2 regions of the Nonomuraea sp. NPDC050691 genome follow, and region 1 is predicted to be linked to the other one. Evidence: riboswitches for the same ligand, from Rfam matches in the RefSeq annotation. Region 1 holds a riboswitch; the other holds the start of a gene.
What was found. A riboswitch is a leader RNA that binds a small molecule or an ion and turns the genes downstream of it on or off. The one in region 1 is predicted to bind thiamine pyrophosphate.
Positions count from the first base shown of each region.

Region 1 (8,288 bases):
GCCGAACCCGGTCAGGACGACCACGCCGGCCGTGACGAGAGCCGCCGTTCCCGACAGACGTCGTGTCCTCACGCGAAGCACCTCTTCAGCTCAACAATCGAATCAAAGGACCTTACACCACCACCATGACCAGGTAAGGGCAAGGTCAATCCCCGTAGAGTGGCCCCATGTCCGAGAAGTCGCCTGACGCACAGCACACGGCACAGCATCCGGAGCCCTCCGCACCCCCTACCGTGGCGGAGCTGGCGGCCCGCTCCATCGGGCTGCCCGCCAACGCCGTCATCGTCCAGGGCGCCCTGCGCGAGCTCGGCGCCGCCGGCGAGATCGTCGTCCTGCCGGAGAAGGCGCCCACCGCCGCGACCGCCGCCGCCCAGCTCGGCTGTGAGGTCGGCGCGATCGCCAACAGCCTCGTCTTCGACGCCGACGGCGCGCCCCTGCTCGTGATGACGAGCGGCGCGCACCGCGTGGACGTCGAGCTGGTCGCCCGCACCGCCGGCGTCCGGTCGGTACGGCGGGCCACGCCGGAGTTCGTCCGGCAGGCGACCGGCCAGCCGATCGGCGGCGTCGCGCCCGTGGGCCACCCCTCCCCGATCCGCACCCTCGTCGACACCTGGCTGAGCAAGTACGACGTGGTGTGGGCCGCCGGCGGCCATCCGCACACGGTGTTCCCGACGACCTTCGACGAGCTGGTGCGCATCACCGCGGGCACCCCGGTCGACGTCGAGTAGGTCGAGTAATGTGCGCAGCGTGATCGAGTTTCGCGGGGCGGGGCCGGCCGAGTTCGACGAGCGGCTGGACACGGTGATCGACATCTACGCCGCCGCCATGCGCCCTCCCGCGGACCAGATCACGGGCCGGCGCAGCATCATGCGCAACCACGGCATGTACCCGCGCTTCCAGTGCTACTTCGCCGAGCTGCGCGGCGAGCCCGCCGTCCCCGTTCCCTGGACGGGGACGGGGACGGGGCCGGGGCGGCGCGGGGACGCCAAGGTCGTCGGGTTCGCGTACGGCTTCCACGGCGCGCCCGGCCAGTGGTGGCACGACGTGGTCCACCGGGCGCTGGAGGAGCGGTCCGGGCCCCGGGTGGCCGACGCCTGGCTCGGCGACGCGTTCGAGCTGGCCGAGATCCACGTCCACCCCGACTACCAGGGCAAGGGCATCGGCCGGGCCATGATCACCACGCTGTGCGCGGGGCGCCGGGAGCGCTCGGCCGTGCTGTCCACCCACGACCGGCCCACCGCCGCCCGCCACCTGTACCGCAGCATGGGCTTCACGGACCTGATCTCGCGGTTCGTCTTCCCCGGCGGCTACGAAGAGTACGCGATCGCCGGCCGGCCCCTGCCGCTGTAGCCGACGGACCTCCTGGTAAAGCCTTGACCAGCGAGTTTGGCGGACGTGACGCGCGGGGATGAATGACTACGCAAAGTAATGGACGCTCTACCGCGCGTCTACCCACCCCTACCCGCCACCCGCCGGGTCCCCCTGCGGGCGGGTGGCGGGCCCCACCGGGTCCCCCCGGGTCCCACCGGCCCCATCGGGCCACGCCGGGCCGCACTTGGCACCGGCCGAGCCTCGCCGGGCCCCTGCCGCGGACGGGTTTCGCGGCGGCGGGAATGTTCCCGGCCGAGGCGTGGTTCTATGACACGTGGCCGGTGTGCCCAGTGTCCCCGGGCCTCACCTATCGCCTTCGCGGAATACCGTTCGGCTGGAGCCGCGTTGTGCACCTCGCCGAGAGGCGACACGCACACCGGTACGCACACGTCGAAGAGCCCGTCCCCGTCAGGGGGCGGGCTCTTCGCATGGGCGCGGGCAGGGCCTCAGACGGCGACCGGCTCCGGGTGCGACAGGAGCTGGAAGACCTCGCGCGAGGCGCTCGACCGGTTGAACGTGATGAAGTGGATGCCCGGCGCGCCCTCGTCGAGCAGCCGCTGGCACAGCTCGGCGCCGTGCTCGATGCCGAGCCGCCGCACCGCCGCCGGGTCGTCGGCGACGGCCTCGAAGCGGGCGGCCAGAGCCGGCGGGAACGGCGCCCCCGACAGCTGCTCCGAGCGGGCGATCGTGCTCATCTGGGTGACCGGCATGATGCACGGGATGATCGGCGTGTCGCAGCCGCGGGCCGCGACCCGGTCGCGCAGCCGGAGGTAGTCGTCGGCCTGGAAGAACATCTGCGTGATCGCGTAGTCGGCGCCCGCCCGGCACTTGCGCACGAAGAACTCGGTGTCGGACTCGATGGACGGCGAGCGCGGATGCTTGTAGGGGAAGGCCGCCACGCCCACGCAGAAGTCGCCGGCCTGGCGGATCAGCCGCACCAGTTCCTCGGCGTACAGGACGCCATCGGGGTGCCGGACCCAGTCGCCGGTCGGGTCGCCGGGCGGGTCGCCGCGTACGGCCAGGATGTTGCGCACCCCGGCGTCGGCGAAGCGGCCGACGAGGTGGCGCAGCTCGCGGGTCGAGTGGTTGACGGCGGTGAAGTGGGCCACCGGCGTGAGCGTCGTGTCGTGGGCGACCCGCTCGACGATGTCGACCGTGCGGTCGCGGGTGGTGCCGCCCGCTCCGTACGTCACCGAGACGAAGGTCGGCCGCAGCGACTCCAGCTCGCGGATCGCGCGCCAGAGCTGCCGCTCGCCCTCGTCGGTCTTCGGCGGGAAGAACTCGAAGGAGAACGACCGGCCACCGGAGGCGAGGAGCTCCCGGACGGTGGGGACACGATCGGGCAGGACGGATGGTCGACCAAGGGCCATGGTCCAAGGTTACCGTGGCGTGCCCCGCACCAGCGGTCAACACGGTGGCCTGGAGATCCGGCGTCGTCCGGCGGCCACTAGTCTCAAGGCATGAACACTGAGGCCGCGAGCATGGACACCTTGCGCGAACAGGTGGACCGTTGCCTGAGGGAGTTCGTCGACCGGCAGCTTCCCGTCACGGGCGCGCCGGAGCTGGAGCCGCTCCGCCTGGCCGCCAAGGAGCTGCTGGCGGGCGGCAAGCGGCTGCGTCCCGCGTTCTGCTACTGGGGGTGGCGCGGCGCGGGCGGGGCCGACCTTCCGGGCATCTACCTGGCGGCGGCGTCGCTGGAGCTGCTCCAGGCGAGCGCGCTGGTCCACGACGACGTGATGGACAAGAGCGACCTGCGGCGCGGCATGCCCTCGGCCCACCGCCGGTTCGAGGCGATGCACGCCGGCTCGGGCTGGCACGGCTCGGCCGAGCAGTTCGGGATGGGCGCGGCGATCCTGCTGGGCAACCTGCTGCTGATCTGGTCCGGCGAGATGTGGCGCGGCAGCGGCCTGCCGCCGGAGGCGCTCGCGGGGGCGCAGCCGTTCCACGACCACATGCGCACCGAGCTGATGTGCGGCCAGTACCTCGACCTGCTGGAGCAGGCCCACGGGGAGAACACGTTCGAGTCGGCGCTGCGGGTCGCGCTCTACAAGAGCGGCAAGTACTCCGTGGAGCAGCCGCTCCGGCTCGGGCTGGCGCTCGCGGCGGGCAAGCTGGAGCCGTGGATGGACGAGCTGTGCACCACGTACGGCACGCGGGTGGGGATCGCGTTCCAGATGCGCGACGACATCCTCGGCGTGTTCGGCGACCCGGCGGCCACCGGCAAGCCGGCCGGCGACGACCTGCGCGAGGGCAAGCGGACGATGCTCGTGGCGCGCACGCTGGCCGCCGCGACGCCGGAGCAGGCGGCGCTGGTGCGCAGCCTGCTGGGCGACCCGGGGCTCGACGACCGGGGCGTGGCGGCGCTGCGCGAGGTCATCGAGGACACGGGGGCGCTGAAGGAGTGCGAGGACCTGATCGGGGCGTACCTGACCGAGGCGCTGGCCTGCCTCGACCAGGCGCCGATCACGGCGGAGGCGCGCTCCGCGCTCGCCGGCCTGGCGGTCGCGGCCACCTCACGCCAGGCGTGAGCGGTCAAGCACCGCCCGAGGAGTCGCCGCAGACAGGGATGTCCGCGCCGGGCATCGTCACACCGTGGGGTGGGCGGCCCGGGTTGCCGGAGCCTCTCCGCAACGAGGGGCGGCCGGCGATCAGCGACCACACCATCCAGATGACGACGCCCGCGAACGCGATCACTAAACCGGCCGCCACGACCGTGGACACCGTCATCACGCCGCTCCCAGACGCTTGGCGAACTCGGCGGCCGCCGCGCCCGGGTCGTCGGCCTCGGTGATCGCCCGGACCACGACGACGCGGGTCGCGCCGTACGCCATGACCTCGTCCAGGTTGGCGAGGTCGATGCCGCCGATCGCGAACCACGGCCGGTCCGTGCCGAGCCCGGCCGCGTGCCGCAGCAGCGGCGGTCCCGGCGCCGGACGCCCCGGCTTGGTCGGTGTGGGCCAGGTCGGCCCGCAGCAGAAGTAGTCGACGCCTTCCTCCACCGCCGCGGCGGACGCCTCGGCGGCGGAGTGGGTGGACCTGCCGATGAGGATGTCGTCGCCGAGGATCTCTCGTGCGACCCTCACCGGAAGGTCGTCCTGCCCCAGGTGGAGCACGTCGGGGCGGGCGGCGTGGGCCACGTCCGCCCGGTCGTTGACGGCCAGCAGCTTGCCGTGCCGGTCGCAGGCGTCGCGGAAGACCTCCAGCAGCGCGAGCTCCTCGCGCGCCTCCAGGCCCTTCTCGCGGAGCTGGACGACGTCGACGCCGCCGGCCAGGACCGCGTCGAGGAAGTCGGCCAGATCGCCGCGCCCGCGGCGTCCGTCGGTGCAGAGGTAGAGCCGGGCGTCAGAAACCGAGGGCCTGGGCACGTCTTTTGACCTCGGTGTGGCGGCCCGCGCGGATCGCCTCGATGGGCGAGCCGGGCAGCGAGTCGTCCGGGGTGAAGAGCCAGCGCAGCGCCTCGACGTCGTCGAAGCCGGCGTCCTGCAGCACGGTGAGTGTGCCGGGCAGGCCCTTCATCACCTCGTTCCCGTCGAGGAACACGGCGGGCACGTGCGGCCCGCCGCTGCCCCGCCGTACGCCTAGCAGCTTGTGGTCCTTGAGGAGTTGCTTGGTGCGTCCGAGCGAGAGCTGCATGCGCTGGGCCACCTCGGGAAGAGTGAGCCACTCTTCGACGAGTTGGTCGGTCTCCCGGTCGATCTGTGCAACAGAAAGCGTCACGAAACCACAACTACCACATGGCGCGCTTGCTCAAACAACACAATCGCGTAGAGGGACATCGGGATCTACCAGGCGTTCTGGGTCGATCCGGTGGCCCGCGTCGATGATGCGGCGTCCCTGGACGAGGTCGCGCGGGCGGTCCACGGCGAGAACCGCGGCCAGGGTGTCCTCTTCCGTCAGCCAGCAGGCCGACCACTTGCCTTCCGGCCCGCCCCGGTGGAGGAGGCGGGCGCCGGCCGGGTGGTGGCCCGCGTACTGGACCATGTGGCCGAACTGCTCGGACCAGAAGTACGGCACCGGGTCGTACACCGCGTCCTCGCCGAGCAGCGTGGCCGCGGCGACCTCGGGCGCGCCGAGCGCGGTGTCCCAGTGCTCGACCCGAAGGCGGGTGCCGTAGCGGCGCGACCACCAGGCGGCGCAGTCGCCCACCGCGACCACGCCCGGCAGGGAGGCGCGCAGGTGCTCGTCGGCGACGACGCCGTTGTGCAGGTCGATGTCGGCGCCGGCCAGCCACTCGACGGCCGGGCGGACGCCGACGCCGGTGACGACCACGTGCGCCTCGACGAACTCCCCGTCCACCAGCCGCACGCCGCCCTCGTCCACCGAGGCGACCATGGTGTCGAGCCGCAGGTCGATCCCTTCGTACCAGCTGAGGGTGCGGGCGCCGATCCCGGCGGGGACGGCGTGGGAGAGCGGGGCGGGGCCGGCCTCGATCACGGTCACCTCGCAGCCGGCGCGGCGCGCGGCCGTGGCCACCTCGGCGCCGATCCAGCCGGCCCCGATCACCGCGACGCGGGCGCCGCGGACGAGCCTGGCGCGCAGCTCCAGCGCGTCGTCGAGGGTGCGCAGCACGTGCTGCTGCCCGTCGCCGGGCAGCGTGACCGGGTCGGCGCCGGTCGCGATGACCAGGCCGTCGTACGGCAGGTCGCCCTCGCTCGTCTCGACCACGCCCGGGCGCAGGCCGGTGGCGCTGACGCCGGGGCGGAAGTCCACCTCGAGCGTCGCGAGGTCGGAGTCGACGAAGCTGGAGTCGCTGGTACCCAGCAGCACCGCCTTGGACAGGGGCGGGCGGTCGTACGGGCGGTGCCGTTCCTGCCCCAGGAGGACGATCTCACCGCCGAACCCCCGGGCCCGCAGGGCCTCGATGCTGCGCACTCCGGCCAGGCCCGCTCCGGCCACCACGACACGGTTCACGTTCAAGACCATAACGGGGCCGCCGCCGGAGTCCCGCACCGAGGCCGTAGGCTGGGGGCGTACGACGCGCGGGAGTCCGGCCGTGACCGGGCTGAGAGGAAGGCTTGACCGGGCCTTCGACCGCAATCCACCTGATCCGGATCATGCCGGCGAAGGGAGCGCGCATGGAGCTGATCGTGGGCGGCGGGATCGTCGGGCTGTCGGTCGCCTGGCGGCTGTCGCGGGCGGGGCGGGCCGTCACCGTGGTGGACCCGGCGCCGGCCTCCGGGGCCTCGCACGCGGCGGCGGGCATGCTGGCGCCCGTGAGCGAGGTCTCCTACACGGAGGAGCCGCTGCTGCGGCTGGGCGTGGCGTCGCTGCGCCGCTGGCCGTCGTTCGCCGCCGAGCTGGCCGCCGACGCGGGGCTGCCGCCCGGGGTGCTCGCCCCTTCGCCCGGGTCCTCCGGGGCGCCCTCGTACGGGGTGGACTTCCGCGCCGACGGCACCCTGGACGTGGCGTTCGGGGCGGACGACCTCGCCGCGCTGGACGAGCTGGCCGCCTTCATGGGCAAGCTGGGGCTGCCGGTCGAGCGGCTGACGGGCCGGGAGTGCCGGCGTCTGGAGCCGATGCTGGCCCCCTCGGTGCGGGGCGGGCTGCTGGCGCCGGGCGACGCGTGGGTGGACCCGCGCCGCGTCACGTCCGCCCTGCTCGCCGCTCTGGAGCGCCGGGGTGTCCCGGTGGTGCGGGCCCGGGTGTCGAGGCTCCTGCGGGCCTCTGAGGGCCCCGGGGACGGCGCCGTCGTGGGCGTGGAGCTGGCCGCCGCGGCCGGAGGCGGGGCGGTTCCCGCCGAGATCCAGGCCGACGGGGTGGTCCTGGCGGCCGGCGTGTGGAGCGCGGAGCTGGCCGGCGTCCCCGTCCGGCCGGTCAAGGGCCAGATCATGCGGCTGCGCTCCGCCGAGCCGCTGCTGAGCCGGTGCGTACGCGGCGTCGTCCACGGCGCCCCCGTCTACCTGGTGCCGCGCGGCGACGGCGAGCTCGTGGTGGGCGCCACGCAGGAGGAGCTGGGCTTCGACACGCGGGTGACGGCCGGCGGCCTGTACGAGCTGCTGCGCGACGCCCGTGAGCTGGTGCCCGGGGTGACGGAGCTGGAGGTGGCCGAGGTGGTCGCCGGGCTGCGCCCGGGCACTCCGGACAACCTTCCGCTCATCGGCCCGAGCGGCACGCCGGGCCTGACGCTGGCGACCGGGCACCACCGTGGCGGGGTGCTGCTGGCGCCGCTCACGGCGGCCCTGCTCCAGGGGGAGGAGCCCGAGCTGGCGGCCCTGTGCTCCCCCGCCCGCCACCACCCGGTCCCCGGGCCCCAGGGCTTCGGCGGCCTCCCGTACGACAAGACCTCCGGCTCCGAGGAGATGGGATGAGAGTGACGATCAACGGCAGCCCGCGCGAGGTGCCCGACGGCACCACCGTGGCGCAGGCCGTGCGGATCCTTACCACCGCCACCACCGGCGTGGCGGTGGCCGTGAACGACGAGGTCGTGACGCGCGGCTCGTGGGAGACCACGGCGCTCGGCGACAGCGACCGCGTCGAGGTGCTGACGGCGGTGCAAGGTGGATGATCTGATCATCGCCGGGGAGAAGTTCTCGTCCCGGCTCATCATGGGAACCGGCGGGGCCCCCTCGCTGGAGGTGCTGGACCAGGCCCTCGCCGCCTCCGGCACCGAGCTGACCACGGTCGCGATGCGGCGGCTCGACCCGTCGGCGCGCGGCTCCGTCCTCGACGTGCTGCGCGAGCGCGGCATCAAGGTGCTGCCCAACACCGCGGGCTGCTTCACGGCGGGCGAGGCCGTGCTGACGGCCCGGCTGGCCCGCGAGGCGCTCGGCACGAACTGGGTCAAGCTCGAAGTGATCGCCGACGAGCGGACCCTGCTCCCGGACCCGATCGAGACGTTCGACGCGGCCGAGCGGCTGGTGGCCGACGGCTTCGTGGTGCTGCCGTACATCGGCGACGACCCGGCGCTGGCGCGCCGC
Region 1 covers NZ_JBFAIA010000069.1:6,560-14,847, forward strand. The annotation lists gene AB0H81_RS23855 (L,D-transpeptidase family protein) at 1-72, opposite strand, end outside; gene AB0H81_RS23860 (YbaK/EbsC family protein) at 168-728, shown strand; gene AB0H81_RS23865 (GNAT family N-acetyltransferase) at 748-1,350, shown strand; gene metF (methylenetetrahydrofolate reductase [NAD(P)H]) at 1,818-2,741, opposite strand; gene AB0H81_RS23875 (polyprenyl synthetase family protein) at 2,832-3,899, shown strand; gene AB0H81_RS23880 (hypothetical protein) at 3,904-4,098, opposite strand; gene thiE (thiamine phosphate synthase) at 4,098-4,736, opposite strand; gene AB0H81_RS23890 (Rv2175c family DNA-binding protein) at 4,714-5,088, opposite strand; gene AB0H81_RS23895 (FAD-dependent oxidoreductase) at 5,119-6,282, opposite strand; TPP riboswitch at 6,341-6,457, shown strand; gene AB0H81_RS23900 (FAD-dependent oxidoreductase) at 6,447-7,679, shown strand; gene thiS (sulfur carrier protein ThiS) at 7,676-7,876, shown strand; gene AB0H81_RS23910 (thiazole synthase) at 7,869-8,288, shown strand, end outside.

Region 2 (8,288 bases), on a different contig from region 1:
GACCACCTCGTTACCGCACCGGTGTGTCGGATCCGATAGGGGGAGCCGCGGCGAGCACCATCCGCATCCGGGTGCCTCCGCCCGGTCGCGGATGGGCGCTCACATCGCCGCCCTGGGCCCGCGCGAGGCTGCGCACGATGTAGAGCCCGAGCCCCACTCCGCCGAACCTCCTCCGGTCGCCGCTCTCGACCTGGACGAACCTCTCGAAGATCCGTTCCCGGTCGGGCGCGGCGATGCCGACGCCCTCGTCGTCCACGACCACGACCACCCTGTCGTCCTCCGGCCACGCCTCGACCCTGATCAGCCCGCCCTTCGGTGAGTACTTGAAGGCGTTCTCCAGCAGCTGGCCGAGCACGATGTCGGTGGCCAGCGCGTCGCCCTTCACGTACGGCAGACCGTCGGGGATGTCCACCTCGACCCGGTGCGTGTCGGACAACTCGGGCAATCCTAGCGTTGCCGCATTTATCCGCTCAGCCAGGTCGAATGCCTCCACCCGTACCTTGAGCTCGTCCGCGCCCGCCCGCGAGCCGAGCAGCAGATGGTCCATGAGCTGCCCCAGCGACCTGGCCCGCTCGGCGATCGTGTGGACGGCGGAACGGCGCTCCGGGTCGCTCAGCTTGTCCCAGCGCGCGTCGAGCGTGCTGGCGAAGCCGCGCACGATCGTGATCGGGGTGCGCAGCTCGTGACTGGTCGTCGCGAGGAACAGGTCCTTGGCCTCCTCCAGTTCCTTGGCCCGGGTCACGTCACGGAAGTCGACCACCGTCTCGCCGGTCGCGTCCACGCGGGCGCTCACCACGTCGAGCCAGCGCCCCGTGTCGAGCTGGAACGTCAGCTTCTCCCCGGGCCTGGGCAGAGGGAACGGCGGCGGGCCGCCCATCACCGCGTCGGGGGCCAGCCCGGTCAGCTCGGCCGCAGCGGGGTTCCACCGGATGACGCGGCCCGCCCCGTCGAGCACCGCGATGCCGTCGGCGCTCGCGTCGAAAACCGCCTGCTCGTGCGCCCGCTGCCGCACCGCCTCCTGGTAGGCCATGGCGTTGCCCACGGCGATGCCCGCGTGCCCGGCCAGCAGCTCCAGCAGCTCCAGCTCCAGGTGGCCGGGCTTGCGCCGGGCGTACAGGGCGTAGAGCGCCCCGTACGGCCGCCCGCCCACGGCGGCGAGGCCGAGCGCGATGGTGTGCAGGCCGCTCAGCTCGGCCCACACCAGCTCGTCCAGCCCCTGAGACTCCAGCATGACCGTCTTGCCGGTGCGCAGCAGCTTGTCGACCAGGCTGGTGCGCAGGCCGGCCGTGGCGCCCTTGAGCGTGTCGGGCAGCCGGTGGGCGCTGACCAGCCGCAGCCGCTCGCCCTCGATGAGCACGAACCCGCCCGCGTCGGCGCCCGTCAACTCGGTCAGGCTGCCCGCGATCCGGTCGAGCACGGCCGGCAGCTCCAGCTCGGCGTTGATGTCGCCGACCACGTCGGTCAGCCGGCGCACCAGCCGCACCCGGCGCGCCATGCGCTCGCTCGCCGCCTCCTCGGCCGCCGCGCGGTGGTGGACGCACACGTAGCCGACCACCGAGCTGCCCATGACCAGCGGCCCGATGTCGACCGTGACATCGAGCACGCGGCCGTCGCGGCGCAACCGCTTGGTGCGCAGCGTCACCTGGTCGCCGGTGCGCGCGCGTTCGAGCACCGCGTTGTGCTCAGCCGTCAGCTCCCCCGGCACGATCGGCGCCCTGCGGCCCAGCATCTCCTCGGCGCTCCAGCCGAAGAGCCGCTCGGCGGCCGGGGTCCACACCAGCACGGTCTGGTCCCGGTCGAGCGCGATCAGCGCGTTGGGCGAGCCGGCGAGCACCGCGCGAGCGATCTCGTCGTCACTGCCGGCCCACTCGTCACCCACACCTCCATAGTGCCCGCGCTGCGGGGCCGCCGTCGGCCGATCCGTCCGATACGCTGCCGATCACGACCTACCAGGTGAGAAGAGGGTGAGCGGATGTCGAGCGGTGATCTCGATGCCCTGCTAAGGGTGACCTCCGCCACCTACCGCGGGGAGACGCCGCCCGACATCGCGTTCGGCACGTATGACGGCGCCGTGGGGCGGCTGGTGCTCGCGGCCTCCGGCAAGGGTGTCGTGGCGTGCAGCTTCGAGGACGAGAACACGGTGTACGAGCGGGTGATGCGGCACGTGGGCACGTTCATCGGGCCCGACCCCGGGCGGCTCGACCCGGTGCGCCGCGAGCTCGACGCGTACTTCTCGGGGCGGCTGCGGGCCTTCACCACGCCGGTGGACCTCGCCCTGGCCACCCCGTTCGCGCGTACGGTGCTGCAGAAGACGATGGCGGTGCCGTACGGCACGACGACGACGCTCGGCGAGATCGGCGAGCGCATCGGGCGGCCACGCGCGCTGCGGGCGGTCGGCAACGCGCTGATGGCCAACCCGGTGTGCGTCGTCGTGCCCTGCCACCGCGTCGTGCCCGGCGACGGTGAGCTCGGCGACTACGCCGGGGGCGTGGCCGCCAAGCGGCACCTGCTCACCGTCGAGTCCCGCTCCTGAGAGCGGTCGGCCGGTCGCCCCGGCGCGAGACCAGGCCGATGGCGAGCGTGACGAGGGAGGCCACGAGCGCCGCGCCCAGCGCGCCGTTCATCCACGGCTGCCGGGTGAAGCCGATCGCGTCGCGCACCGCGGCCCAGAAGTCGTCCCACGGGGCGACGGTCAGCGCCGAGGTGGTCAGCCAGTACGCGGCGAAGCCGAGCGCCCAGGGCACCAGCATGGACCAGCGGGCCGGGGCGTCCTCGCCGGTGTTCCACCGGGCGGCGCCGCCGAGCAGGAAGTAGTCCACGGCGAGCACCGCGAACATCGGCACGAACACCGCGCCGATGACGCCGAGGAACGCGCCGTAGGAGTTCACGTCGACCAGCAGCGCGAGCCCGGTGGTGAGCACGCCGATGGCGACGGTGAAGACCCGGCGGTCGACGCGCGGCATGAGGTTCTGCAGCGAGACGGTGGTCGAGTAGACGTTGGCGAACGACTGGTCCGTCTCGCGCAGCACGAGCACGGCGAAGAACAGCGCCCCCAGCGGGGCCGCGACGAACGCGCCGAACACCGCGGTGGAGTCGGCCCCGGCGACGGCCGCCCCGGTGATGGCCACCGCGTACACGCCGAGCCCCAGGCAGGCCACCTGGGCCAGCGTGTAGCCGCCGACGATGCCGGTGAACGCGGCGGCGCTCGACCTGGAGTGCCGGGCGAAGTCGGCCGCCATCGGCACCCACGAGACCGACAGCGCGATCACGTAGTCGACGGCCGGGGCGAACGCCTGCCACGAGCCGCCGGACTGCGGCTGGGCCTGGCCCAGGAAGTCCACGGCGAACCAGATCAGCGCGATGATCACGGCGATCGTGACGTAGCGGCGCAGCAGCCGCACCGAGCCGAGCGGCCAGATGGTCACCGCGGTGGTGAGGACGCCGGCCGCGATCACCCAGACCGCGTACGGCACCGCCGGGCCGAAGACGGCGTTCGCGCCCATGGCGATCACCCAGAGCTCGAAGGCGCCCCAGCCCACCATCTGGATGATGTTGAGCACGGTCGGCACGTACGACAGCCGCGCCCCGAACAGGCCGCGGAGCAGCACCATCGACGGCCGGCCGGTCTGCGTGCCCGGGATGGCGGCCAGGCCCACCATCGCGGTGCCGATCAGGCTGCCCACCACGGCGGCGACGAGGGCGGCCGCGACGCTCAGGGGCGCGCCCTTGAGCGGGTCGAGCAGGAGGAGCGCGCCGGAGAAGCCCAGCAGGCTGACGCCGAGGTTGGCCCAGAGCGCCCCCTGGTCGAGCACGCCGAGCGTCTTCGGCGGCGGCTCGTCGAGGGTCAGCGGGACTTCGTTGACGGCACGCGTCATCACACACTCCCTACGCCGGCATTACCCGGACAGGTTCATGCGGTCGGCAGCAGCGGTAGCTGCCCTCTCAGCCCGGTGGCCCCGAGCTCCCGCGTTGGCTCATGCAGTTGGCGCCCTCATATTGCCTCATGAGAGGACTTCTGGCCACAGTGGGTCGGATCTCAGGTCGAACCGATCGTGAACGCGGCGGCGTGGTCGCTGACGAAGTCGGCGATGTCGCGCGGGGGGCGGCCGAGCAGGTCGGCGACCGTGTCGGTGGTGAAGTCGCCCCAGCCGGAGGCGTACGCCTGCGCGTACTCCTCGAGCATGTCGACGATCCAGGCCGGAACGCCGTACCCGAGCAGGGTCTTGTGCTTGGCGTCGTCGCTGACCGGCAGGTACGCGACGGACCTGCCGAGAGCGACGCTCAGGTGGCCGGCGACCTCGTCGAACGTCAGCGAGCGCGGGCCGGTGAGGGTGTACGTCCGGCCGTGGTGGCGATCCGGGTCGTCGAGGAGCACGCGGGCGGCGCACTCGGCGATGTCGCGCACGTCGATCATGCCGATCCGCGCCGAGGCCATGTTCAGGGAGAAGCTGCCGGTGGCGGCGATGTCGTCCGCCTCGTTCAGCAGGTTCTGCATGAACCAGTGCGGACGCAGGATCGTCCAGCGCATGCCGCACCGTTCGGTCTCCCGGTCGGACAGCGCGTGGAGCCTGCCGCTGCGGTTGGGCGCGTCGTGCGCCGCGCCGACGACCGACAGGCGCACGACGCGCTCCACACCGGCCTGGCGCGCGGCCCACATGGCGTTCATGTTGTGCTCCGGGGCGCGGGGGCCGTTCGGGGTGAGCAGCCACACGTCCTGCGCGCCCTCGAAGGCGGGCGGCAGCGACCGGGGGTCGTCGAGGTCGCCGACGACGACCTCGGCGCTGCCCGCGCGCGGACTTCTGGACCCGTCATGGACGAGGGCGCGAAGGTTCACGTCGGCCCCGTCCAGCGCGTCGATCAGCGCGGTGGACACGGTTCCGGTGGCTCCGGTGATCAGCACGGTGCGTGACATGCTCATTCTCCCTTGGTGGTTACGGGGGTACGGACCGGGGCCGGCGAGTGCTTGCCCGCCGCCCGGCTGACGGTGACGCGCTCCAGGACCCAGAGCACGACGGTCCCGGCGGAGAGTGTGGCGCCCAGGACGCACACGCCGGTCCAGCCGCTGTCGACCCAGACCGCGGAGGCCAGCGCGGACCCCACCGCGCCGCCGACGAAGAGGCAGGTCATGAAGGCGGAGTTGATCCGGTTGCGGGCCTCGGGACGCAGCGCGTAGACGACGTTCTGGCTGCTGTTGAGCACCGCCTGATGCGCCAGGTCCAGCACGACCACACCGATGAGCAGGAAGACCAGCGAGCTCGCCCCCGCCGCCATCGCCGCCCAGGACGTCACCAGCAGGACCGTCCCGGCCCCGCTCACGATCTGCACGAACCCGCGGTCGGCCAGCCGGCCCGCCACCGTGGCGGTCAGCGCGCCCACGGCGCCGACCAGCCCGAACAGGCCGATGGCCGACTCCGACCACGCGTACGGCGCCTCCACCAGCAAGAAGGTCAGCGACGTCCACAGCACGCTGAACGTGGCGAGGCTCAACGCGGCGATGCCCGCCCGCCAGCGCAGCACCGGCTCCAACCGGAACATCGCCACCGTCGAGCGCAGCAGGCCGAGGTAGGACTGGCGGGCGCCGTCACCGCCGAGCCGGGGCAGGAAGGCGCGCAGCAGGACGGCCATCAGCGCCATCAGGACCGCGCCCACCCAGTAGACCGTCCGCCACCCGCCCAGCTCCGACAGCGCTCCTGAGGCGGTGCGCGCCAGCAGCAGGCCGAGCATCAGCCCGGTCATCACCGTGCCGACCACCTTGCCGCGCTCGGCCGGGTCCGCCAGCGTCGCCGCGAACGGCACCACGACCTGCGCCCCCACCGAGGTCAGCGCGGTCAGGGCCGTGCTGACCAGGAGCACCGTGCCGTTGGGCGCGGCGGCCGACACCAGCAGGAACACCGCGGTCGCCGCGTAGAGCGACACGGCGAGCCGCCGCCGCTCGATCAGGTCGCCGAGCGGCACCAGCAGGATCAGCCCAAGCGCGTACCCGGCCTGCGCGGCCGTCACCAGCAGCGCCGCCGCCGACGGCCCGATCCCGAGCTCCCGGCCGATCAGGTCGAGCAGCGGCTGCGCGAAGTAGTTGCCCGCGACCGCCAGCCCGGTGGCCACGGACATGAGGAGGAGCAGCCCGCGCGACAGGCCGCCGGCTGTTTGAGGTCTCATCGCCGTCATGCCCCCAGCCTGGGGGGTGGGGCATCAATGAGTCCAACGCATGTTTGTCATCGGAACGATCGTGCATCACGATTGATCCATGGAGCTGCAGCAGATGCGCTATGTCGTCGCCGTCGCCGAGACGCGCAACTTCACCCGCGCCGCCGAGCAGTGCCTGGTCGTCCAGTCCGCGCTGAGCCACCAGATCGCCCGCCTGGAACGCGAGCTGGGCGCCAAGCTGTTCGACCGCACCAGCCGCCGCGTCCGGTTGACCCCCGCCGGCGAGGCGTTCCTCCCCGCGGCCCGTCAGGCACTCGACGCCGCCGAACGAGCCCGCGCCGAGGTGGCCGCCGCCGCCGGCGAGATCCGCGGCCGGCTCGCCGTCGGCGCCATCCCCACCGTCGCGGCGGTCGATCTGCCGGCCGCGCTGAAGCAGTTCCACCTGCGGCATCGGCAGGTGCGGATCAGCCTGCGCTCGGGTTCGAGCGAGGACCTGGTCGAAGGGGTGCGGCAGGGCGCCCTGGACGCCGCCTTCCTCGGGCTTCCCCTGGGTGTGCGCCCCAAAGGCGTCCGCGGCCGGGAACTGGCGCGCGGCGACCTCGTCGCGGTGGTGGCGCCCGACCATCCCCTGGCGGACGAGGAACGCGTGGACCTGCGCCGGCTCTCGGACGACCCGTTCGTCGACTTCCCTCCGGGCACCGCCGCCCGGGCCCAGACGGACGAGGCGTTCGCGGCGGCGGGTGTGCGGCGCGAGGTCGCCTTCGAGGTGACGACCGTGGACTTCATCGCCCGCCTGATCCGGCAGGGCCTGGGCATCGGGATGATGCCCGCCGCCTTCGTGTCCGAGCTCCCGGGCCTTCCCGTCCTCCACATCCGCGACGCCCCCGCCCGCATGGAGCACCTGATCTGGAGCCGCTTCGCTCCCTCGCCCGTCGCCGCGGCGTTCCTGGCCACCCTCGGCGTCTCGGCGGCGGAATGCTCGGGAGCGCCGGACCCGTGACGTCAGGCTTTCGGGGCGTAGCCGTACGGGGTGGTGGTGCCCAGCGGCTCGAACCCGAGGCGCAGCAGGATGGGCCGGCTCTGGTCGGAGGCGTCCACGTGGAGGTAGCGGTAGCCCCGCTCGACGGCCACCCGCGCCCGGTGGGCCACCAGCGCCCGGTACACGCCGCGCCCCCGCCAGCCGGGCGCGGTGCCGCCGCCGAAGAGCCCGGCGAACTCGGTGCCCGGGTCGAGGTCGAGCCGCGCCCCACTGATCGGCCGGTCGCCGGCCATCGCCACGACCGCGGCCATCGACTCGGGCCGCTCGGCCAGCCGGCGGACCAGCCGGTCGCGCAGGTCCGGCAGCGACATGTCGAACGCCTGCTCGTGCGCCTCCACGAGCAGGTCGATCCCGGCCGCGTCATCCACCGGACGCAGCACGACGCCTTCGGGCAGCCGCGGCTCGGCGGCCATGGCGGCGGCCTCGGCGACCAGCAGCGCCTCCTCCGGGTCGGCCTTGAAGCCCGCCGCCAGCAGTCGCTCCCCCAGGTCGGCGGGGCGGTCGTGGGAGTACAGCTTCCACTCGAAGTCACGGTTCAGCGCGGTGAAGTAGGCCACCTGCGCCGCGATCTCGGCGTCGGCCGTGGCCTCGTCGAGGTCCGACCAGATGATGCCGTTCCAGCCGTCGTCGGGCGCCTTGCGCACCACGCGGCCCACCCGTTCACCCTGGCCTGTCCGCACCTGACGCTCGTAGGCCGCCAGTATCTCGTCACGATTCACCGGCACAGCCCACCAGCCAGAACGCGGACCCGGCAACCGGTTTAGAGCCGCCTCAGGCCACGAACGGCGGCTGACCGGTCTCGCTGACCATCGGGCGGCTCGCGCCCTCCCACGACTGCATGCCGCCGCCGACGTTGACCGCCTCGCGCCCCAGGTGGTTGAGCCAGGCCGCCACCTGGTAGGACCGGCCGCCGACCCGGCAGACGACGTAGACCTGGCGGTCGGCGGGGACCTCGTCCACCCGCCCCTGGATCTCGGTCATCGGGATGTGCACGGCCTCGGGAGCGTGGCCCGCCACCCACTCCTCACGCTCACGCACGTCCAGCAGGAAAGCGTCGGCGGGGACGTCACGTGCCTCGACCTCGGGAACCGTCATGCGTCCATCA
Region 2 covers NZ_JBFAIA010000001.1:123,418-131,705, reverse strand. The annotation lists gene AB0H81_RS00700 (PAS domain S-box protein) at 11-1,879, opposite strand; gene AB0H81_RS00695 (methylated-DNA--[protein]-cysteine S-methyltransferase) at 2,006-2,533, shown strand; gene AB0H81_RS00690 (cytosine permease) at 2,511-3,875, opposite strand; TPP riboswitch at 3,866-3,978, opposite strand; gene AB0H81_RS00685 (SDR family oxidoreductase) at 4,037-4,912, opposite strand; gene AB0H81_RS00680 (MFS transporter) at 4,915-6,165, opposite strand; gene AB0H81_RS00675 (LysR family transcriptional regulator) at 6,245-7,144, shown strand; gene AB0H81_RS00670 (GNAT family N-acetyltransferase) at 7,147-7,902, opposite strand; gene AB0H81_RS00665 (rhodanese-like domain-containing protein) at 7,955-8,278, opposite strand; gene AB0H81_RS00660 (helix-turn-helix domain-containing protein) at 8,275-8,288, opposite strand, start outside.
Region 2: it holds a riboswitch for thiamine pyrophosphate, as region 1 does, so the genes downstream of both, AB0H81_RS00690 (cytosine permease) here and AB0H81_RS23900 (FAD-dependent oxidoreductase) in region 1, are expected to answer to the same signal.